DNA from 4 places in the Mangrovibacillus sp. Mu-81 genome. Region 1 is predicted to be linked to each of the others. Evidence: riboswitches for the same ligand, from Rfam matches in the RefSeq annotation. Region 1 holds a riboswitch; each other region holds the start of a gene.
The links. Region 1 has a riboswitch for S-adenosylmethionine ahead of metE (5-methyltetrahydropteroyltriglutamate--homocysteine S-methyltransferase). Riboswitches for the same ligand answer to the same signal wherever they lie in the genome.

Region 1 (5,502 bases):
GGAAGGGTAGAAATCCGGAATACAAAGACAAAACCGGACATAGGATAGAGAGGTGTGAAAAAAGGGGGAAAATGACGAAAAAATTTTAAGCAGGACACTTGCAAAATGAAAACGAATTAATTAATATAATAATTGTGTTAGCACTCACGACAAACGAGTGCTAATAAAAAATACTTACATATTTTCAAGGAGGTTGTTTCACTTGTTAAAACCACTAGGTGATCGCGTCGTTATCGAGCTAGTTGAGTCAGAAGAAAAAACAGCAAGCGGTATTGTGCTGCCGGATTCCGCAAAGGAAAAGCCGCAGGAAGGTAAGATTGTTGCTGTAGGTACAGGTCGCGTTCTTGACAGCGGTGAGCGCGTAGCTCTTGAAGTGTCTGTCGGCGATCGAATCATCTTCTCTAAATATGCAGGTACAGAAGTGAAATACCAAGGCACAGAATATCTGATCCTTCGTGACAGCGACATTCTGGCTGTTGTAGGCGAATAATCAACCAATCAAATATAAAACATTACTTTAAACAATAAGAGGAGGACTTTGAATATGGCTAAGGATATTAAATTTAGCGAAGAAGCACGCCGTTCCATGCTTCGTGGGGTAGATCAATTAGCAAACGCAGTTAAAGTAACTCTTGGACCAAAAGGACGTAACGTGGTACTCGAGAAGAAATACGGTTCACCACTTATCACAAATGATGGTGTGACGATTGCTAAAGAAATCGAACTTGAAGATGCATTCGAAAACATGGGTGCAAAGCTTGTAGCTGAAGTAGCAAGCAAAACAAACGAAATTGCCGGTGACGGTACAACAACTGCAACGGTCCTTGCACAGGCGATGATCCGTGAAGGTCTTAAAAACGTAACAGCCGGGGCTAATCCTGTAGGCGTACGTAAAGGAATCGAAAAAGCGGTTCAAACTGCAGTGGAAGAATTAAAAGCTATCTCCAAGCCGATCGAAGGCAAAGATTCAATCGCGCAGGTTGCTGCAATTTCAGCTGCTGACGAAGAAGTCGGTCAATTGATCGCAGAAGCAATGGAGCGCGTTGGAAACGACGGCGTCATCACAATCGAAGAGTCCAAAGGATTCACGACTGAGCTTGACGTAGTGGAAGGTATGCAATTCGACCGTGGATATGCTTCTCCATACATGGTAACTGACTCTGACAAGATGGAAGCGGTTCTTGAGAATCCATACATCTTGATCACGGACAAAAAAATCGGCAACATCCAGGAAGTACTTCCTGTTCTTGAGCAAGTGGTACAACAAGGCAAGCCGTTATTGATCGTTGCTGAAGATGTTGAAGGTGAAGCACTTGCTACATTAGTAGTGAACAAACTTCGCGGCACATTCAATGCAGTGGCTGTCAAAGCTCCTGGATTCGGTGACCGCCGTAAAGCAATGCTTGAAGACCTTGCCATCCTAACTGGCGGTGAAGTGATCACGGAAGATTTAGGTTTAGACCTTAAATCTGCAAACGTCACTCAACTGGGCCGTGCAGCGAAAGTTGTCGTAACAAAAGAAAACACAACAGTAGTAGAAGGCTCTGGAGATCCACAAAAGATTGCAGGACGCGTGAATCAAATCCGTGTTCAACACGAAGAGTCTACTTCTGAATTCGATAAAGAAAAATTACAAGAGCGCCTTGCCAAGCTTGCAGGCGGTGTAGCAGTCGTGAAAGTCGGTGCTGCAACTGAAACTGAGCTTAAAGAGCGTAAACTTCGCATCGAAGACGCCTTGAACTCTACTCGCGCAGCGGTGGAAGAAGGGATCGTTTCCGGTGGTGGTACTGCCCTTGTGAACGTATACAACAAAGTCGCTTCAATCGAAGCAGACGCAGACGTAGCAACTGGTATCAACATCGTGCTTCGCGCACTTGAAGAGCCAATCCGTCAAATCGCTCACAACGCTGGACTAGAAGGTTCTATCATCGTAGAGCGCCTGAAGAAAGAACAAGTGGGTGTAGGATTCAACGCAGCAACTGGCGAGTGGGTTAACATGATTGAAAAAGGTATCGTTGACCCAACTAAAGTAACTCGTTCCGCACTTCAAAACGCAGCATCCGTTGCAGCAATGTTCTTAACTACTGAAGCAGTAGTTGCAGACATTCCTGAAGAAAACGCTGGCGGCGGCATGCCTGACATGGGCGGTATGGGTGGAATGGGCGGCATGATGTAATAACGCCCAAAACCTTACTGTGAAAAGGTTCGAGGCTTTGTTAAAAATGACATACTGCTTGTCATTTGAAGAAACAAACCCCTATATATGTTATTTACCTCCCAAAAGTTCTCTGAGCTTCTGGGAGGTTTTTACTTTATTTAGAGGACTTTTTATTCGTAAACATCTTTAAGCTCCTCTAAAATAACTATTTTCAAAAAATACTACTTTATCGGCAGCGTGTCATCCAAGTGAATATTTGGTTATGGAACTTTGTACTGCATTAATAATCTTTGACAACCCCTGTACAAAATGCTACCATTGCATTTAAATTCAAAACATTAAAAATTTTAATACTCTTATGAAGAGAGGCGGAGGGACTGGCCCTATGAAGCCCGGCAACCATTTAACAACTGTGTTAAAAAGGTGCTAATTCCAGCAAGGCATATTGCTTTGGCAAATGAGAGGGATGAAAAAGGATTCGCCAGCCTCTCTATGTTCTACTAGAGAGGCTGTTTATGTTTATAAAATAAAAATTGTTTTGCTAAAACTTCATATCAAAAGCTTCAGGTGCTGTGTGGATCATCTACGCGGCTTAAAAGGGAAGACCGGTGAAAAGCCGGCACGGTCCCGCCACTGTATTGGGGAGCAACTTATCGAGTAGCCACTGTTTTATAGGGAATGGGAAGGGATAAGAAGCAATGAACCTAAGTCAGGAAACCTGCCTGTTGTATGCGCTAGTACTCTACGGGGATATAGGGGAGGTGAGAAATACGTGCTCAGTAAACCAGAAGGTTCGAACTCTAGTTAATTATACGTATCAATCTCTCTTTTCTTTTTTTGAAAAGGGAGATTTTTTAGGTTCGAAACTAAGATTTGTATGGAAAAGGAGAGGTAACCCATTATGGAAAAAGTGATAAGCTCGAATGTAGGATACCCAAGAATTGGGGAAAAACGTGAATGGAAACAAGCCCTGGAACAGTTTTGGGCAGGAAAGTTAGAAAAAGAGGCATTCTTAAAGCAAATAGAAGAGATTCGCCTGCAGCATCTTAAAAAGCAGAAGGAGCACGGAATTGATTTAATTCCTGTCGGGGACTTTAGCTTGTATGATCATGTCCTGGATACGGCTGTTATGTTCGGTTTAGTACCGAAACGTTTTAACTACAGCGGCGGGAAGGTGTCGCTTGAAACCTATTTTGATATCGCTCGAGGAACGAAAGAGGCGGTGGCTGCTGAAATGACAAAGTGGTTTAACACAAACTACCACTATATCGTTCCAGAGCTCAATGAAACAGTACCTGCTCTTGTGGAAAATCGTCCGCTTCAATTTTTTCAAGAGGCGAAGCAAAAACTTGGTATTCATGGTAAACCAATTATTTTAGGTCCGATTACATTCGTAAAGTTATCAAAAGGATATGATAAAAGTGACTTTAAAGCAGTTGTCGAGCAATTTGTCCCGCTTTATGCGGAAATTTTACGTGAACTAGAGACAGAGGGAGTGGAATGGGTTCAAATAGATGAACCAATCTTAGCAACTACTATTCCAAGAGATGAGCTTTCTTTAGTTAACGAAGTCTATCAGGCATTACATGATGCAGCACCAAACGTTAAGGTGATAGTGCAAACTTATTTTGATAGTATTGAGCATTACAAAGAGGTCGTATCACTTCCTGTTCAGGGAATTGGTCTTGATTTTGTCCATGATAACGGTCAGAATCTTGCAGCATTGAAAAAGTATGGTTTTCCCAAGAATAAGGGACTTGCAGCTGGAGTTATTGACGGACGAAACATTTGGCGTGCCGATCTCGAAGGAACAATGTCACTTCTAAGCGAAATTGAAGAGGTTGTTTCAAAAACAAGACTAATTGTTCAGCCATCATCAAGCCTATTGCATGTTCCTGTGACAGTAAAAAATGAAGAATTGCTCGATGAGATTCTAAGAAATGCACTGGCATTTGCCGATGAAAAATTAGAAGAAATTAGTACACTTACAAATGGCATGAACAATGGAAAACGAGTGATACAAAAAGAAATCGATGAAACCACAAAAGCAATTCATGAAATAAACCAATCATCGATTCGAAATAATACGCAAGTTCGAGAAGCCATTCGCAGCTTACAGAAGGATCAAGCAGAGCGGAAGGCGCCATATACAGTACGAAGAGGGCTTCAAGAAAAGGCTTTCCAATTACCATTATTGCCTACGACAACTATTGGCAGCTTCCCACAAACGAAAGAAGTAAGAAAACAGCGGTTAAAATGGCGGAAGGGCGAATTAACTGACAATGAATATGAAGTCTATATTAAGGCAGAAATAAAAAAGTGGATCGATATTCAAGAAGATCTTGGTTTGGATGTGTTCGTACATGGGGAATTTGAACGGACAGATATGGTTGAATACTTTGGAGAAAAATTAGCCGGCTTTCGATTTACAAAATACGGCTGGGTTCAGTCATATGGTTCCAGATGTGTGAAGCCTCCGCTAATTTATGGTGATGTTGCTTTTAAGAAACCAATGACAGTTGCAGAAACTGTATATGCCCAATCATTAACAAACAAACCGGTAAAAGGAATGTTGACAGGTCCGACTACGATTTTAAATTGGTCATTTGTCCGTAATGATATTTCACGCTACGAGGTGGCAAGACAAATTGCACTTTCGCTTCGAAAAGAGGTGGAAGCACTAGAGGAAAATGGAATCCGCATGATTCAAGTGGATGAGCCGGCCATTCGGGAAGGGCTGCCGTTAAAACGTGAAAAATGGGCAGGCTATCTGGATGCGGCGGTTTATACATTTAAATTGGCAACATCCTCTGTTCAAAATGAGACCCAAATCCATACCCATATGTGTTATTCAGACTTTAAGAATATTATTCATGCAATTAAAGCACTCGATGCGGATGTTATTTCTATTGAAACATCAAGAAGCCACGGGGAGTTAATTCATGCCTTTGAAGATAATACGTATGATAAGGGAATCGGTCTTGGTGTATACGATATTCACAGTCCGCGGGTACCATTACTAGAAGAGTTGACCAGAAATATTCATCGTGCGCTTCAAGTACTTGATCCAAAGCTATTCTGGATTAATCCCGATTGTGGCTTAAAAACCAGGGGTATGGAGGAAACTGTTGCAGCACTTCAGGTGATGGTGAAAGCGGCAGAACAAACGAGAGAAGAGCTGCTCGTGAAATAAGGAACAAAGTAAGTCTGATAAAGATGAATGTAAAAAAAGCACCTGACTCCTGACACGTTACTGCATTAACGTAATCGGGAAGAAGGTGCTTTTTCCTTACTATAAAAGGTGATATAATTCAGGAGCCTCTACTGTTTTAATAAATATTTTC
Region 2 (5,502 bases), on a different contig from region 1:
TTTGATACCCCGTTAACGATTCCTCAAGAGAAATGGCCGGTCGTGTTGAATACAAGGCTGCCTGATGAAGTGACGATCAAGCATGCCGAATTTGTGTCTGAAGACTTTCACGCACGGTTTTCCGTGGTCAACAAGGAATATCGATACAGAGTATATACAGAGGAGTGGCGGAGTCCCTTCCATCGACATTTCGCCCTTCATTATCCTCATACGCTCTCAATCGGGGAGATGAAAAAAGCGGCGCTTGATTTAATAGGGAAGCATGACTTCACAAGCTTTTGCTCTGCCAAAACGGAAGTGGAAGACAAAGTAAGGAATTTATACAGCATCACCATTACCGAACTTGAAGACGGACTCGTTTTTTCCTTCAAGGGAGACGGCTTCCTCTATAATATGGTGAGAATCCTGGTCGGCACCCTGCTGGAGGTAGGTTCTGGTAATATTCGCAGTGAGGACATGAAGAGCATACTTGCTGCGGAAGACAGGAACCGTGCAGGGAAGACCGCTCCACCGCATGGGCTCTATCTTTGGGAGGTAGAGTATGAGAGTGAAAATGAAGAGATTCAATTTAAATAAATCATTTTTTATTAAAACAACTAATCCAGGTGTAACATTCCCTTGACATTCGCTTTAGAACAAGATATTATAGCATATGGTATGTTATTAACCCCACGATAAGCCCCGGAAACTTATTGTGATTTGAAAATAAATACTACGGATTCATTTAATAGGAGGTAAACTCATGCGTACTACGTATATGGCAAAAGCCAACGAAATCGATCGTAAATGGTACGTTGTAGATGCTGAAGGCAAAACTCTAGGTCGTTTAGCTAGTGAAATTGCATCAGTTCTACGCGGTAAACACAAACCAACATTCACACCACACGTTGACACTGGTGATCATGTAATCATTCTTAATGCTTCAAAAATCGAATTGACTGGTAAAAAACTTACTGACAAGATTTACTACCGTCACAGTAACCACCCTGGTGGTTTGAAGCAGCGTACTGCATTAGAAATGCGTACAAACTATTCAGAGAAAATGTTAGAGCTTACGATCAAAGGTATGCTTCCTAAAGGTTCTTTAGGTCGTCAAATGATCAAGAAGCTTCATGTATACTCTGGATCTGAGCATCCACACCAAGCACAACAACCAGAAGTTTACGAACTTCGTGGATAATTAATAAGAGGAGGTTATTATCTTGGCTCAAGTTCAATATTACGGAACTGGTCGTCGTAAGAGCTCAGTAGCTCGCGTACGTTTAGTACCAGGTAACGGTAACATTGTTATCAATGATCGTGAAGTAGAAGTATATATCCCATTCGCAGCACTAAGAGAAGTAATCAAGCAGCCACTAGTTGCAACTGAAACTCTTGGTAACTATGACGTTTTAGTAAACGTACATGGTGGAGGCTATGCTGGTCAAGCTGGTGCGATCCGTCACGGAATCGCTCGTGCTTTACTGCAAGCTGATCCTGAGTACCGCGGTACTCTAAAACGCGCTGGATTATTAACTCGTGACGCTCGTATGAAAGAACGTAAGAAATACGGTCTTAAAGGCGCTCGTCGTGCACCACAATTCTCTAAGCGTTAATTATGGCTTTCAAAGACTCTCAACCTTATTGGGTTGGGGGTCTTTTTTTGACTTTGGCAGAAGTCCAGGTTGGATGGCTGGAGTATGGGAAAGCGCATTTCTCGAAAATTCGGTAGTTCGATCATAAATTTAGGATATTGCTCATAAAATCAGAATTTCGATCATATATGAGTTTTTTCGATCAAAAAACAAAAATTTCGAGCATAAACCTTGATAACTACCCAGCATTGTATAATAGGCATTGTTCATTTTTTCAAGTAAGTAAACCTGCACCCCTCCATTTGTACAATCACTACTAAAAAGATTAATTATGACTATATTCTATACTGAAAATAGTTCAATATTCCTTAAGAAAGGTGAAATAGAATCCCGAGTAATTCTCGATCAATCGTTGAATAAATCAATCTCTTTACCGAAAGCGGATAAAAAAATTTGAAAAAGTTCAGTAAGCGTTTCCAATACCGAACCTGTGACCATCCTCACAAATACCCGTTTAAATAAATTTAAATTCTGATTTGACAGATTATTTTGACTCCGTTATGATAATCTACATTCAACTAACTCAATAGAACATTTCCTTATCAAGAGCCGGGGGAGGAATCTGGTCCCGTGATCCCGCAGCAACCGTTACGTTGTAACAAGGTGCTAATTCCAGCAAGCGTATGCTTGGAAGATGAGAGGGCGTTATAAATATTAAAACCTCTTCCTCATCGGGAGAGGTTTTTTATTTTGAGAAGTGTTGGAGTCCCTGCAAGTGGAGAGCCGGTGCTTCTAAACCGAGTAAAATCATAAGAATAGTTTTATTTAAAGTGACTCTTAAGCCACGGACAAAAAGTGAAGAGGAGATGCAATGATGAAAAAACAGATTCATTTAAACGGCTTTATACAAAACTCACCGTCCCCGCATTCAACAGGATTATGGAAACATGAAAAGGATCGTGGAACATCCCATAACAGCTTGGCTTATTGGATTGAAGCGGCTCAAACGTTGGAACGCGGTAAATTTGATGCGATGTTCATTGCAGATGTGCTTGGCACGTACAGCGTATACGAAAACAGTTACGATGCGGCTGTCAGGGGTGCGGTGCAGCTTCCGGCTCATGATCCGCTCATCCCTATTTCAGCCATGGCTGCTGTCACGGAGCATCTCGGATTTGCACCGACCATCTCCACGACGTACGCACAGCCTTATTCACTGGCCCGCCAACTATCAACTCTAGACCATTTAACAGGAGGCAGGGTTGCCTGGAATGTGGTGACGTCTTATTTAGAAAGTGAAGCTGTTAACCTCGGACTTTCCGGAAGGCTTCCTAAGGAACTCCGATATGACCGGGCGGATGAATTTCTCCAAGTTGTTTATAAGCTTTGGGAGCACAGCTGGGAAAAGGATGCAGTGGTATATGACAGGGAAAACGACGCGTTTGCGGAACCAAATAAAGTTCATTCGATTAACCATGATGGAGAGTTCTTCAATGTGCCTGGCCCGCATCTTGTGGAACCTTCTCCGCAGCGCACTCCTGTTCTGTTCCAGGCAGGTTCTTCCCCAAAAGGAAGGGATTTTGCAGCCAAACATGCGGAAGCGGTATTCACTAAAAATCATTCGCTGGATGGATTGAAACTATATACAGCGGATATCCGCAGACGGGCGGAGGAACAGGGAAGAAACCAAGGGGACATACTCATCTTCCCGATGGTACTGCCGATCATTGGTTCAACAGAGGAAGAAGCATATGCCAAATATGAAGAATTGACGAACCACGTCAGCTATGAAGGAACGGCTTCTCTTCTATCGGGTCATACAGGTATTGACTTTTCACAATTCGATCCTGATCAGTATATCGAGGACATTGAAACGGATGCCATGCAGGGAAATCTCGATATGTATGGAAAGGACCCTAACAAAAAATGGACGCTCCGGGAAGCGATTAAGAATCATGGTCTTGGAAATGGGACAGTGAAGTTCATCGGTACACCGGAGCAAATCGCAGACAAAATCGAGAATTGGGCAGTAGAAGGCGATGCGGATGGATTTAATATCGCCCAGACGTATTCACCGGGTACATTCGCGGAGTTTGTCGATCATGTGGTTCCAGAACTTCAAAAACGCGGGATTTACCGGAAGGAATACGAGGGATCAACATTGAGGGAGAATATGTTTGGAAAAGGCCATGCGCATTTACGGGAGAATCATCCAGCCAAAAAGCTTACACCTGTTCAAGTTTAGGATAAACCTCATCACACAAGTGAGAGAAGGGAGTAAAGAATGAGTGATTTAGCATTATATACATGGATAGGATTTGCGATATTTCTGGTTGCTATGTTTGCTTTGGGATTTGTCAGTGCCAAAAAAACAAAAAGTGTCAGCGACTTTGCGATCGGAGGTGAAAATCTCGGACCTTATGTACTTGGTCTTTCCTTTGCGGCAACCTATTTAAGCGCAGCTACATTCCTTGGTTACCCGGGGTGGTCGCATGATTGGGGATTATCCAATCTCTGGTTGTTTTTGGCGATTATCGGCGGTGGACCGATCGGCGTCTTGATGGTGGCCAAAAAAGTAAGGAAATTGAATACCGGCCAAAAATCACTTTCCCTTCCCGACTGGCTCGGGGATTTTTATAACAGTGATTTCCTGAGGGTCGGTTCAGGTCTGATTTTATTGTTTAACATCTTTTATATTTCTGCTCAATTTGTTGCAGGTGCCCGTATCTTTGAATATCTGCTTGGGATGTCCTATAAAGGCGGCTTGGTTTTCATCGCAGTGATCGTCGTGCTTTACGTATTCGGAGGCGGGGCATATGCTGACATTTATACAGATGCTGTACAAGCGGTCATGATGGCAGTGGCGGGTGTTTTCATCTTCATATCTGGAATTGTTGTGTTCTGGAAAGGAAGCGTCACGTCGACTTTTGAGGGGATCAGCGGCAAACTTGCCGGCCAGGATGGGAATTTGGTTCAGGTATTCAATCCCGATTCTGCTCATTTCTCCTCGCTTAGCCTGGTGACTGGTGCAATTGTAATTCAGTGGGCATTCGCTTCTGCCCCGCATTTATTTAACAAGGTATTGGGACTGAAGAGTGAAAAGGATTTAGGGAAAATGATTTTGACCTATGTGATCGCTGCTGCCTTCTCGTTGTTTGTCCTGTTTGGCGGAATCTACAGCAGGGCTGCACTCGGCAATTCGATCACAGCACCTGACCTGGCTTTGATGGAATATGCAGTATGGGCATTTCCTGCCATCATTGTAGCCATCTTGGGCGTGGTCATCCTTGCTGCTGCAATGTCGACGACTGATGGATTATTTGTTTCCATCTCAACCGTTTTTGCCAATGATATCTTTCTGAAAGTACTGGTGAAAAGAGGGATCGTAAACGTCAGTGAATCTAAAGCCGAGAAAATAGCCCTTCAAATCAGCCGGCTATCTGTTCCGCTTATCGGACTGGTTGCATTCTTGATTGTATTGAAACCGCCTGCCTACATGGGTGATATCATGTGGATCGGCATATCCGGTGTTGCGGCAGGAACGATGGGACCGATTCTCTATGCTGTTTATGGAAAGAGAAAAGCACATGCCCGGGCGGCGGAGTGGTCGATGATCAGCGGTCTGCTTTCATATCTCATCCTGTACTTCGGAGGAATCGTGCCGAGTACGATGATGGCTGGAGCCATCGCCACCTTCATCGGTATCGCCACAATTTCGGTACTTGCTCCATTAATGAAAGCACCGCAGGCTGTCAATACTGAAACGATTGAAAAGACATACAACATCAATTGATGGAAAGGGGGAAAGAATATGTTTGTTAACGGAATGCTTTCCATTTGGCTGTATGGGTTCATCACATTTCTGCTCATAACAGGAGTATCCCTCTGGAAATGGTATTTCACAAAATAATAGGAGACATCGGGACGA
Region 3 (5,502 bases), on a different contig from region 1:
CCAGACGATTCCACTTTTCAGTCGCATTGTTTCTACTACACTGTTATAGTCTTCTTCTGATAAAAATCCCTGTAAAGGACTGTATGCACCAATTGCAATCAATTCCAAGTCACTCAAGGCTATGTCATCCAATTCAATTTCATGGGTGATTCCTTGTAAGGATTCTTCAGGGTTATATGCTTGTATCAATGTTCCTCCATGCGGTTGTAGACTCAATTCATATCCTCCTTAAAATTATCGATTTAGTCGGTATTAAGATTAAATGCCTCCGCCTTCTTCCTGCAGTGATCTTCTTTCTTCGTTAATAATCTTCATTAAAGAAAGTGCTCCGATAGTGGCGATGATTACGCTGATCGGAACGACGACTGAATAAATATCACTTTGTATCACGAGCTTGATCAGGAAATAAGACATACTAAGTGAAATGAGGGGCGACACCACCCAAATCTTTATGATTTTAGCAACGATTTTTTTCTTCAGCATCATTCTTCCTCCTTTTGCTGCACCGAGACCGATGATGGAGGAAGATGTTACTTGAGTGAGTGGCATTGGCAGCCCATATAAGGAACTGATCATCACCAGGATGGCTCCTGTACTTGATATAATGATGCCTTCCTCTTTTGTAAACCGGGTGATTTTTTTACCATTCGTTTCAACCACTCTTCTACCAAGCAACATGGCACCGAGAGCCACAAAAAATCCTCCAAGCCAAATCCCGCTCCCTATGGACATAATGCCAGCTCCTACCAACGGGCCGACAGCATTGGCTGCATTATTCATCCCTGCAGAAATAGCCTCTAAGAATCCTGCCCCAATGAGCACCGGTCCCAGCCACTTCTTCTCAAATGTATATCCCTTTTTCTTCAGGAGATATAAGCTTTTTCCACTAAGCCAAGTAATAAGAAATGCTATAAGGGGGATCACTACCCAAAAAGTCATGATGACGAAAAGGGATTTCACATACAATACCTGATATGCAACACCTGCGCCCACTACCGCCCCCACTGTTACCTCACTTGTAGAAAGAGGAATACCGATCAGGTTGGCGAGAAACAATGACAGGGTTGAAGATAGCAGGATAATAACTACAATCTTAATCGTCAGTATGTCCTGTGGGATGATCCCCGAACTGATTGTTTTAACTACTTCCCCGCCTCCCACTACCGCCCCCAGCAATACTCCGGAAGCACAGATCAACAATGCTGTTCTCATGTTCTGCACGGCACCTGCTCCATAAGCCACTCCCATCGATGCAGCCGCTCCACTTGCACCGATGTTAATGGCAAAAAACAGACTTACGCAAATTGCAATGATTTCAAGCAATGAATTGCACCATTCTTAATGAAGTCCACATTCGGTCTTCCCTTTACCTTTCCATCTGCCGGAGCGGAAGTCGTTCCTGTCAAAGGCAGGGGCTGTGCAATGGACGCAGCCTATACTGGGATATCCTTCATCATGGAGAGGATTATAAGGAAGCTGATGTTTGTGAACGTACCTCCAGATTTCTTTCCATGACCAATGAATGAGCGGACATATTTTTATCGATTCAAATTTTTCATCCCGATTGATGAAGTTTACGTTCCTTCTCGTTTCGGACTGTTCCCTGCGCAACCCCGAAATCCACGCATGGCCTTCCGCCAATGCTTCTTTTAGTGGGCGCAGCTTTCTTATATCGCAACATTGATTGGGATTGTTTTCCCACAACTTGTCACCATGGGCTTCAGCCTGTTCTTCTAATGTCAACGCTGCCTTTTTCAGGATGATCGTTAAATCAGGGTATGATTTCCTGACGCTCTCGATCGTTTCATATGTCTCTTTGAAATGGACATCTGTATCAAGGAAGATGATTTTTGCTGAAGGCTTGACCTTTGAAATCAAATCAATCAGTACAATTCCTTCTATACCAAAGCTGCAAGCATAAAGAATATCTTCCCCATAATGTTCGTATGCCCACTCCAAGACATTCAGGGCCCCCTTGTAGGTTTCATCTACTTCAAAAGGGCAGGTTGGTTGAGTCCAAGTTTGATAAGTTAACAAAGTCTGACCCCCTTCTTTCGCTCGAATAGAAAAAGAGGCATTTACACAAAAGGGGAGTATCACCCTGAACGTGTAAATGCCTCTAGTTTGTCTAGTCAGCATTTTTACTTATTTAATTCTTACTTTTTCATTTTTCTCAAGCTGGACGACCTTGCCATCCTGGACCACCAGTGTGATGGAACCGAACTTCATCTTGTTTAACATTGACTTTACACTTTCAACCACTTCATCAAACTCTTCTCCTTTATTCTGTTCTGCCACAAGATTCCCCCAGACTTCGACTTATCCAGTTAGAACGTTAAAAAACAACCTTCCAGATTGGAAGGTTGTTCAGGTAAAGGTTACCTTATCTTCCAAAATGACGTTACATTTTGCTGGAATTAGCACCTTACTCTTTAAAAAAGTAGGTTGCCGGGCTTCAAAGGGCCAGTTCCCTCCACCTCTCTGGATAAGAAATATTAAATTTAATATTCTAAATAATATCACGTTTTCCGAGGATGTCAAGCCGAGTTTTACAATCGGATTAATAAACTTTATTTTTAGTATGCTCCTTTTTCGTTTTTCCTAAAGTTTAATGTCAGTCTTCTGCAGACTGCACCCCATTATAAGTCCCTGCATCGAGTTCACCGGTCACTTTACTGGTTATAACCCCGGAAGTCATCGCCCCGCTTACATTGACAGCCGTACGGCCCATATCAATCAACGGTTCTACTGATATCAACAGACCGGCAAGCGCAATCGGCAAGTCCATAGCAGATAATACCAGGATGGCGGCAAATGTAGCTCCGCCTCCGACCCCAGCGACTCCGAAAGACGAAATTGCAACGATCAAAATTAACGTCAAGATGAAAGAAGGGGTCAATGGGTCGATGCCGACAGTAGGTGCAATCATCACCGCCAGCATGGCAGGGTACACCCCTGCACATCCGTTTTGACCGATTGATAATCCGAATGAGCCAGAGAAGTTAGCGATTCCTTCTGAAACACCAAGTTTCTTCGTCTGGGTATGAATATTCAACGGAAGGGTTCCGGCACTGGATCTCGAAGTAAATGCAAATGTTAATACCGGCAATACCTTCCTCACATACGTAAGCGGGTTCAATCCTGCAAGTGTCAGCATAATCAAATGAATGGCAAACATGATAATCAGAGCGATATATGATGCTCCAACAAATTCACCAAGCTTTATGATGGCATCGAAATCACTCAACGCCACCGTTTTAGCCATGATCGCCAATACACCGAATGGAGTAAGTCTCAACACCAATGTTACGATTCTCATGACGACTGCATATACGGAATCCACAATCCTTTTGAAAGCGGCAGCGGCTTCCTGTTCCTTTCTCTGGACCCCGAGATAGGCAACGCCTATGAAAGCGGCAAAAATGACGACAGCAATCGTGGAAGTCGCCCGCTGACCCGTAAAATCAAAGAACGGATTGGCAGGGAGAAGCTCCAATATTTTTTGCGGATAACTCTGGCCATCCATCGCCGCTGCCCTTTCTTCCAGCTGTTCCCCTCTCGCCGTTTCTGCATCACCTTGTTCAATCTGAATTGCTTCAAGATCGAATGCAGCGGTAGTGGCGATCCCGACAGCAGCAGCTACCGCCGTCGTACCGACAAGCAGACCCAGTATCAGCACAGCGATCTTTCCAAGATTGTGAGATTGTTTCAACTTAGTAAAAGCCGAAATGATCGATACGAACACGAGTGGCATGACAATCATTTGCAAGAGCTTGATATACCCGCTGCCGACAATGTTGTACCACTCAATCGACTGCAGTAAGTTTTCATCTCCCGCCTCATACAACCACTGCAGGAAGAATCCAAAAAGTATACCAAGACCAAGGGCAGTGAATACCCTTTTTGAAAACGAAGCCTTCTTTTTTTGCAAATAAATTAATACACCGATAAGAACGATAAACATCAGAAGATTCAACAGTACCATCCAAACATTCATGGTAAAACCTCCTTTTCTAAGATGTATAGACTTGCCGGCCGATAGACTGCGGCCTACTGTATTTTATGTTGAGGTTTATCCAGATATGATGAACCAAGGCCCGTCCTCCTCCGATTTAATGCAGTGAGGGACGGGCCTTGGATATCAATTAATCACGCTCTTTTCGCAAGATATGTAACTTTACTCATTAGAAAATACCTTTTTAATGAACTTAAGCAACAATCCTTATAAAAATAGCCATCAATTAAAATATCGATGATAAAGGGATTTCGCTTCCTTGATATCATTGGTGCCATGGATGAGTGCGCGGCCGTCTCTGAATAAAACAATCCGGTGTTTTCCAGTTTTACAAGCAAGAAGATATGGATTCACTTCAACTTTCTCCACCACATGTTCAAGCTGTGACCCCACCCTCTCCAGTTCAACAGGTTTCAAGACGCTGGGGCGGATCTGAACGGCATCCCTGCCGCATAAAACGGCTGATTTCATCTGGTTTTCATATTTAAGAAATGGATATTGCGGCTTTTCCCCGCAGGATGGACAGGCTGCCTTCTTCAATCCCCGGACATCCACAGAGCTGAACTCATTGCTCCAGACATCAAATGAAGTAAGTCTTTGACGGACAGCATCCCAATCTTCTACCAATATCTTCAACGCATCAGCCACTTGATATGAGACGACCATTGATACTGCAGGCGAGATTATTCCTGCTGCATCGCACGTTAAAGCTTTGGAAGGTAAGGTCTGGAGCAGGCAGTGCATACATGGTGTCCTGCCTGGAGTGAATGTATATGTTATTCCGTAGCTTCCGGCACAGCCACCGTAGATCCAGGGAATATTTTTCTGCATTGATACATCATTTATCATCATTCTACTCTCAAAATTATCGGTGCCATCGATGATCAGGTCGACACCTTCAGAAAGGCGCAGCAAGTCACCGGGGCCGGCATCCATGATGTGTGCTGCGGCTTCTGATCCGGAATTGATTTCTTTCAGGTGTTTTTTTGCTGCAACGGCCTTTGGAAGTCTTTCGAATGCGTCTTTCTCGGTATAAAGCTGCTGTCTTTGAAGATTGCTTATTTCCACATAATCACGGTCAACAATTGTGAGTTTACCTACTCCCGCACGTACTAGTGCCTCTGCATTACCTGTACCAAGTGCCCCCGCTCCAACCAGAAGCACATGTTTTCCGGTAATTTTTTTTTGTCCTGCTTCCCCGATGGGTGTGAATATTACTTGTCTGGAATACCGTTCATTCATGAGTTGACGATTCCCTCCATCGGGCTGCTTGCTGTAGCATAACGTTTAATCGGTATCCTGCCTGCTTTAAATCCCACTCTTCCTGCCTGCACTGCAAGCTTCATCGCTTCTGCCATTTTTACGGGATTTCCGGCTGCTGAGACAGCGGTGTTGACGAGTACACCATCCGCTCCAAGCTCCATTGCATAAGCGGCATCCGCAGGGGATCCTATTCCTGCATCTACGATCACCGGGACATTCGACTG
Region 4 (5,502 bases), on a different contig from region 1:
GTTCTTTAATACAAGCGGCAAGAAATACCGAGAGCTTGGCTTGAAGGAAAAAGTGAATTCTGCCTCTGATGAGGAACTGCTTGAGATCCTTTCCACAGACGGTATGCTGATCAAGCGGCCGCTCACTACGGATGGCTTGAAGGTGACAGTCGGATTCAAGGAAGAAACGTTTGAAGAGTCCTGGAAGTGAGCGTGGAATCGTTGATTTGATGCGGAAATGGAAGGTATTGTCACAGCACCTAAAAAGTTTTGAAGGAAACACTGCGTTTTCTTGCTTTTTTATTTAAAAGTGTGTCAATATTAGGTTGTATACCAAGTATTTGGAGGGATTTTTAAATGAGTACACCGAAAGAACTTCGCTATTCTGAAGAACACGAATGGGTTAAAACCGAAGGGGAAACACTGCGTATTGGAATTACTGCGTTTGCGCAATCTGAACTTGGAGATATCGTATTCGTCGAACTGCCGGAAGTAGGCGACGAAGTGAAAGCAGATGAACCATTTGGAAGCGTTGAATCAGTTAAAACGGTTTCTGAGCTTTATGCACCGGTTTCAGGTAAAATCGTTGAAGTGAATGAAGAGCTTGCTGACAGCCCTGAATTTGTCAACGAATCTCCTTATGAAAAAGCTTGGATGATCGTCGTTGAGCCATCTGATGCTGGAGAAGTGGACAAGCTTATGACAGCAGAACAATATGAAGAAATGATTAACGAAGGTTAATGATTTCAAGGCACCTTGAGGGTATTCTCAAGGTGTTTTGTTTTTCTTTTGGGGCATTCTAAATGTGGAAGACATTACAGAAAGGATGATCCCGATGACTCTTGAACCAAAGAAGCTCGATGTTACCGAACGTGTGACAGGTAAATTAAAAAACGGAAGCCTGGAATTGTATCTCGACAATCAGCCGATCGGCCGCATGGCAGTTCCCCTGGAAGGCATCACCATGGAACCGAACTTTGAAGCGAATGAAGATAAAATCTTTCAACATTACACCGCAACAGAAGGTTCTGAAGCACGCTATACCGATTGCGATGAGGGTGGCTGGTGTTGATATTCATAAAAAAACGGTGCCAGGTTCCTCCGGTAGGACTGGCACTTTTTTGTCTATCTGCAGAATACTGAACTTGGCACAGTGTTTGAAACGGCAGTCATCAGGCTATGGAGCAGACCGAAACTAACCATGTATCGGCCGTATTTCTTTCTATTTTTAAATAAAAATGAGAAGATATATGTAAGTAGTGGACATCATCTCTAATAAATTGAATATACTATCCTAATCTTATTTCTGAAAGATAAGGTGATGACAATGTTTGATATCGGTGATGAGAAAGTAATCATTGTAGAGGGCACGACGGATAAACGTAAAGTGGAAGGAATCATTAAAGAGCCTATTGAGATTATTTGTACAAATGGAACCATCAGCATGACGAAAATGGACGAACTGATTGATTCGCTGGAGCAGAGAGATGTTTATATACTGGTGGATGCCGATCATGCAGGAGAAAAGCTTCGAAAACAATTCAAGCGGGAATTCCCGGAGGCAGAGCACTTATATATCGACCGGATGTATAAAGAAGTGGCATCGGCTCCCGAGTACCACTTGGCATCTGTACTGATCGGAGCGAATATTGATATACACACGGAATACTTGGAAAAAAGGATGAGTTAACGTTGAATGAGGTAAGTAGTACAAATTCGCTGTATGAATCAATACACACACATGAACTTACGGCGGTTTATCTTTACACCCCGATGTGTGGGACATGCCAGGTAGCAGGCAAAATGATGGAAGTTGTGAAAAAGCTTCCGCAATCGTTTCACTTTGATAAAGTCAATTTGAATTACTTACCACAGTTTGCAGAAGAGCAGGCGATTGAAAGTGTGCCATGTTTACTTCTTTATAAACATGCAAAAGAGAGGGAAAGAATCTATGCATTCCACTCAGTTCCCTATTTATATGAGATGTTAAAAAAAACAGAGACCTTTGATGATTAAAGGTCTTTTTTATATGTGATGAAAACATAAATATTAAGGAAAACCTTTCAACAAACTTGGACATATTTCTTGGGAAATGATGAGAAAATACTCAGAATTTATATTCTGAATATTCAAAAACCAACTAATTCGACACAAGTTGCTTTTCTCCAACAAAACTGTGTCGAGAGAGAAAAAAAGGATAAAAAACCCATTCGTAGAATTAAGTTAAGTAAGAAGATTCGCGGGAGGGTATTTATGAGAAATCTATTAGATAAACTAATTGACCAATGTCATTCCAAGTACCATCTGCAGCTGTTATTTCCTTCAGACCCATTTATTCTTCAACTTGAATGTGAGAGTCAGCGCTACACCCTTTCTTTTTCCAATAAAGAATGTTTTGTAGCGGAAGACATCAATAACCTTGAGCCTCAATTTGTCATTACAGGCAATGAGGAGATGATCACCACCGTTCTCGCCGGTAATGAGCTATTATCAAGATTGGTTGAAAGTGATCAATTGTCGGTAAAGGGAGGCTACCGCCCTCTGTTATTCGTCGAATCAGTGCTTTGGCTGACAAGGCCAATGATAAAAGAACCAGTTGAAATATATTGAATACTTTAATCTTCTGAAAAAAATAATTGACACCCCGTTTGTGCGATGATAGAATCACTTTTGTAGCAAATATTCTGAGACTTTACACTCATAAACTTTATATAGTTAGACTTACTCTTATTGAGAGTGGTGGAGGGACGTGCCCTATGAAGCCCGGCAACCGTCAATGAAAATTGAAATGGTGCCAATTCACTCAAAGCGTATGCTTTGAAAGATAAGAGGAAGGATAATCAATATGATTATGCCTTTCTGCTTATCTGCGGAAAGGTTTTTTTATTGGCTGGAATTAAAAGGGCCGCCTGGAGCACGTTTTTTACAAAGGAAAGCTGTAACCCTCATTATAACGCTCTTTTTACTCGGAGAAAGAAAGGTGGCTGACATCATGATCACAATCTCAGAAGTAAAGAAAATATATCAATCAAAAGCAGGTCCGATTTCAGCTGTAGACGGGGTCGATCTTTCTGTTGGGGAAGGTGAAATCTTTGGGGTGATCGGTTACAGCGGTGCCGGTAAAAGTACCCTGATCAGAATGCTAAATGGACTCGAAGTTCCAACAGAAGGAACAATCGATGTGAACGGGCAGTCTGTTTCAAGAATCAAAGGCAGGAAGCTTCGTGAAGCAAGGCAGTCCATCGGGATGATCTTTCAGCACTTTAATCTATTATGGTCCAGAACCGTTCTCGAAAATATTCAGTTCCCATTGGAAATAGCAGGAGTGCCAAAAAAGGAACGAACTCGGCGTGCCAATGAATTACTCGCGCTTGTCGGGCTTGAAGGAAGAGGGGAGGCGTACCCCTCACAGCTGAGCGGGGGACAAAAGCAGCGTGTCGGAATCGCAAGGGCACTTGCCAATAACCCAAGCGTACTGCTGTGTGACGAAGCAACGTCTGCCCTCGATCCGCAGACGACAGATTCCATTCTTGATTTATTGGTGGATATCAACAGGCGTCTCGGTTTGACCATAGTCCTGATTACCCATGAGATGCATGTCATCCAGAAAATCTGTCACCGTGTCGCGGTGATGGAAAACGGAAAAGTTGTAGAACTTGGGGATGTACTCGAAGTGTTCCGTAATCCCCGGCAGCAAGTGACAAAACGTTTTGTAAAAGAAGTATCACAGGCTCAGGAGTCTGAAGAAGCGATGCAGGAGTTGATCAAGCACTATCCCACCGGAAAAGTGTTGAAGTTCACTTTTGTCGGGGATTCGACCGGGCAGCCTTTGATCACTTCGTTGATCAGGAAGTTCGACCTTGAAGTAAATATCCTTCAGGGACAGATTTCCCAGACGCAAAAAGGAGCATACGGCACTCTGTTTGTTCATTTAGACGGGGCTGAATCGCAGCTTGGGGAAGCTCTGCAATTTGCTGAGAGTCAACAGGTGAAGGTTGAGGTGATGGCATGATGATCGAAACTCTATTTCCAAATGTCGATTGGGAAAAAATGTGGGAAGCAACGTTAGAGACACTCTATATGACCGGAATGTCTGTATTGATCACATTTGTCTTAGGCATCATTCTGGGGATCCTGTTATTCCTGACATCCAAAGAAAACCTCTGGGAAAATAAACTCACTTACACGGTTACGAACTCTGTCGTGAATGTGTTCAGGTCGATTCCGTTCATCATACTGATCGTCTTGCTGATTCCTTTCACGAAATTCTTATTGGATACGATCCGTGGAGCGAATGCCGCTTTGCCGGCTCTGATCATCGGGGCGGCTCCGTTCTACGCCAGAATGGTCGAAATCGCACTGCGAGAAGTGAATAAGGGTGTGATCGAAGCTGCAAAGGCGATGGGTGCGAAAACAAGTACGATCATCCTGAAGGTATTGCTGCCTGAATCCATGCCGGCACTCATCTCGGGTATAACGGTCACAGCTATTGCCCTTGTAGGTTACACAGCGATGGCAGGAGTCATCGGTGCAGGAGGACTTGGAAACCTCGCTTATCTGGACGGGTTCCAGAGAAGCCGGGAAGATGTAACACTGGCAGCCACGATCATGATACTGATCATCGTATTTGCCATTCAGATCATAGGGGATTTCTTTACAAATAAATTAGACAAACGATAAGAGGAGAGAAAAAACATGAAAAAGTGGATAGCAGGAGTTATTGCAGCAAGTAGTATAGTTGGATTGGCAGCATGCGGGAATGATACTGGATCGGGAAGCGATGAAAAGGAACTGGTCGTAGGTGCTTCGAATGTACCTCACGCTGAAATCCTTGAACAGGTGAAGCCGATCTTGGAAGAGAAAGGAATCGATTTACAAATTGAGACCTATCAGGATTATATCCTTCCGAATAAAGACCTTGATAATGAAGACCTTGATGCGAACTATTTTCAAACCATCCCTTATATGGACTTGCAAATGAAGGATAACGACTATGATTTCGTCAACGCAGGGGGAATCCATATCGAGCCGATCGGGGCTTACTCTAAAAAGTATAAATCTTTAGAGGATCTTCCGGAAGGTGCCACCATCTTAATGAGTAACTCAGTATCCGACCACGGTCGTATCCTTACCCTTTTGGAAAAGAAAGGACTTATTAAATTAAAAGATGGAGTTGAAAATACACAGGCGCAGCTTGAAGACATTGAGGAGAACCCTAGAAATCTCCAATTCGATTATGAATATGAGGCAGCACTTCTTCCTCAAATGTACGAAAACGAAGAAGGCGATGCAGTGGTGATCAATTCCAACTATGCCATCGATGCAGGCCTGAAACCGCTGGAAGACTCAATTGCGATAGAAGATACTGATTCTCCATATGTGAATGTCATTGCTGTCAACAAAGGAGATGAAGATAAGGAAGAAGTGAAAGAGTTGGTTAAAGCCCTTCGTTCAAAAGAAATTCAGGAATTCATCAATGAAGAATGGGATGGAGCGGTAGTACCTGTAACAGAATAATGTCAA

Region 2: another riboswitch for S-adenosylmethionine. It lies ahead of V6B33_RS19840 (LLM class flavin-dependent oxidoreductase); the one in region 1 lies ahead of metE (5-methyltetrahydropteroyltriglutamate--homocysteine S-methyltransferase).
Region 3: another riboswitch for S-adenosylmethionine. It lies ahead of V6B33_RS14820 (YezD family protein); the one in region 1 lies ahead of metE (5-methyltetrahydropteroyltriglutamate--homocysteine S-methyltransferase).
Region 4: another riboswitch for S-adenosylmethionine. It lies ahead of V6B33_RS03825 (methionine ABC transporter ATP-binding protein); the one in region 1 lies ahead of metE (5-methyltetrahydropteroyltriglutamate--homocysteine S-methyltransferase).

Annotation. Positions count from the first base shown of each region.
Region 1 is NZ_JBAJHU010000019.1:33,932-39,433, reverse strand. Features, by position in the region: gene groES (co-chaperone GroES) at 203-490, shown strand; gene groL (chaperonin GroEL) at 545-2,176, shown strand; SAM riboswitch class I at 2,512-2,622, shown strand; cobalamin riboswitch at 2,707-2,898, shown strand; gene metE (5-methyltetrahydropteroyltriglutamate--homocysteine S-methyltransferase) at 3,060-5,351, shown strand.
Region 2 is NZ_JBAJHU010000015.1:6,899-12,400, reverse strand. Features, by position in the region: gene truA (tRNA pseudouridine(38-40) synthase TruA) at 1-576, shown strand, start outside; gene rplM (50S ribosomal protein L13) at 743-1,180, shown strand; gene rpsI (30S ribosomal protein S9) at 1,203-1,595, shown strand; SAM riboswitch class I at 2,171-2,275, shown strand; gene V6B33_RS19840 (LLM class flavin-dependent oxidoreductase) at 2,446-3,819, shown strand; gene V6B33_RS19835 (sodium:solute symporter family transporter) at 3,859-5,367, shown strand.
Region 3 is NZ_JBAJHU010000007.1:78,091-83,592, forward strand. Features, by position in the region: gene sat (sulfate adenylyltransferase) at 1-216, opposite strand, end outside; gene V6B33_RS14810 (inorganic phosphate transporter) at 259-1,323, opposite strand; gene V6B33_RS14815 (phosphoadenylyl-sulfate reductase) at 1,339-2,037, opposite strand; gene V6B33_RS14820 (YezD family protein) at 2,146-2,298, opposite strand; SAM riboswitch class I at 2,381-2,492, opposite strand; gene V6B33_RS14825 (L-cystine transporter) at 2,615-3,997, opposite strand; gene V6B33_RS14830 (thiazole biosynthesis adenylyltransferase ThiF) at 4,238-5,257, opposite strand; gene V6B33_RS14835 (thiazole synthase) at 5,254-5,502, opposite strand, start outside.
Region 4 is NZ_JBAJHU010000002.1:10,725-16,226, reverse strand. Features, by position in the region: gene V6B33_RS03855 (arsenate reductase family protein) at 1-190, shown strand, start outside; gene gcvH (glycine cleavage system protein GcvH) at 337-720, shown strand; gene V6B33_RS03845 (YusG family protein) at 785-1,051, shown strand; gene V6B33_RS03840 (toprim domain-containing protein) at 1,307-1,669, shown strand; gene V6B33_RS03835 (thioredoxin family protein) at 1,672-1,995, shown strand; gene V6B33_RS03830 (hypothetical protein) at 2,233-2,589, shown strand; SAM riboswitch class I at 2,704-2,810, shown strand; gene V6B33_RS03825 (methionine ABC transporter ATP-binding protein) at 2,972-3,991, shown strand; gene V6B33_RS03820 (methionine ABC transporter permease) at 3,991-4,659, shown strand; gene V6B33_RS03815 (MetQ/NlpA family ABC transporter substrate-binding protein) at 4,675-5,496, shown strand.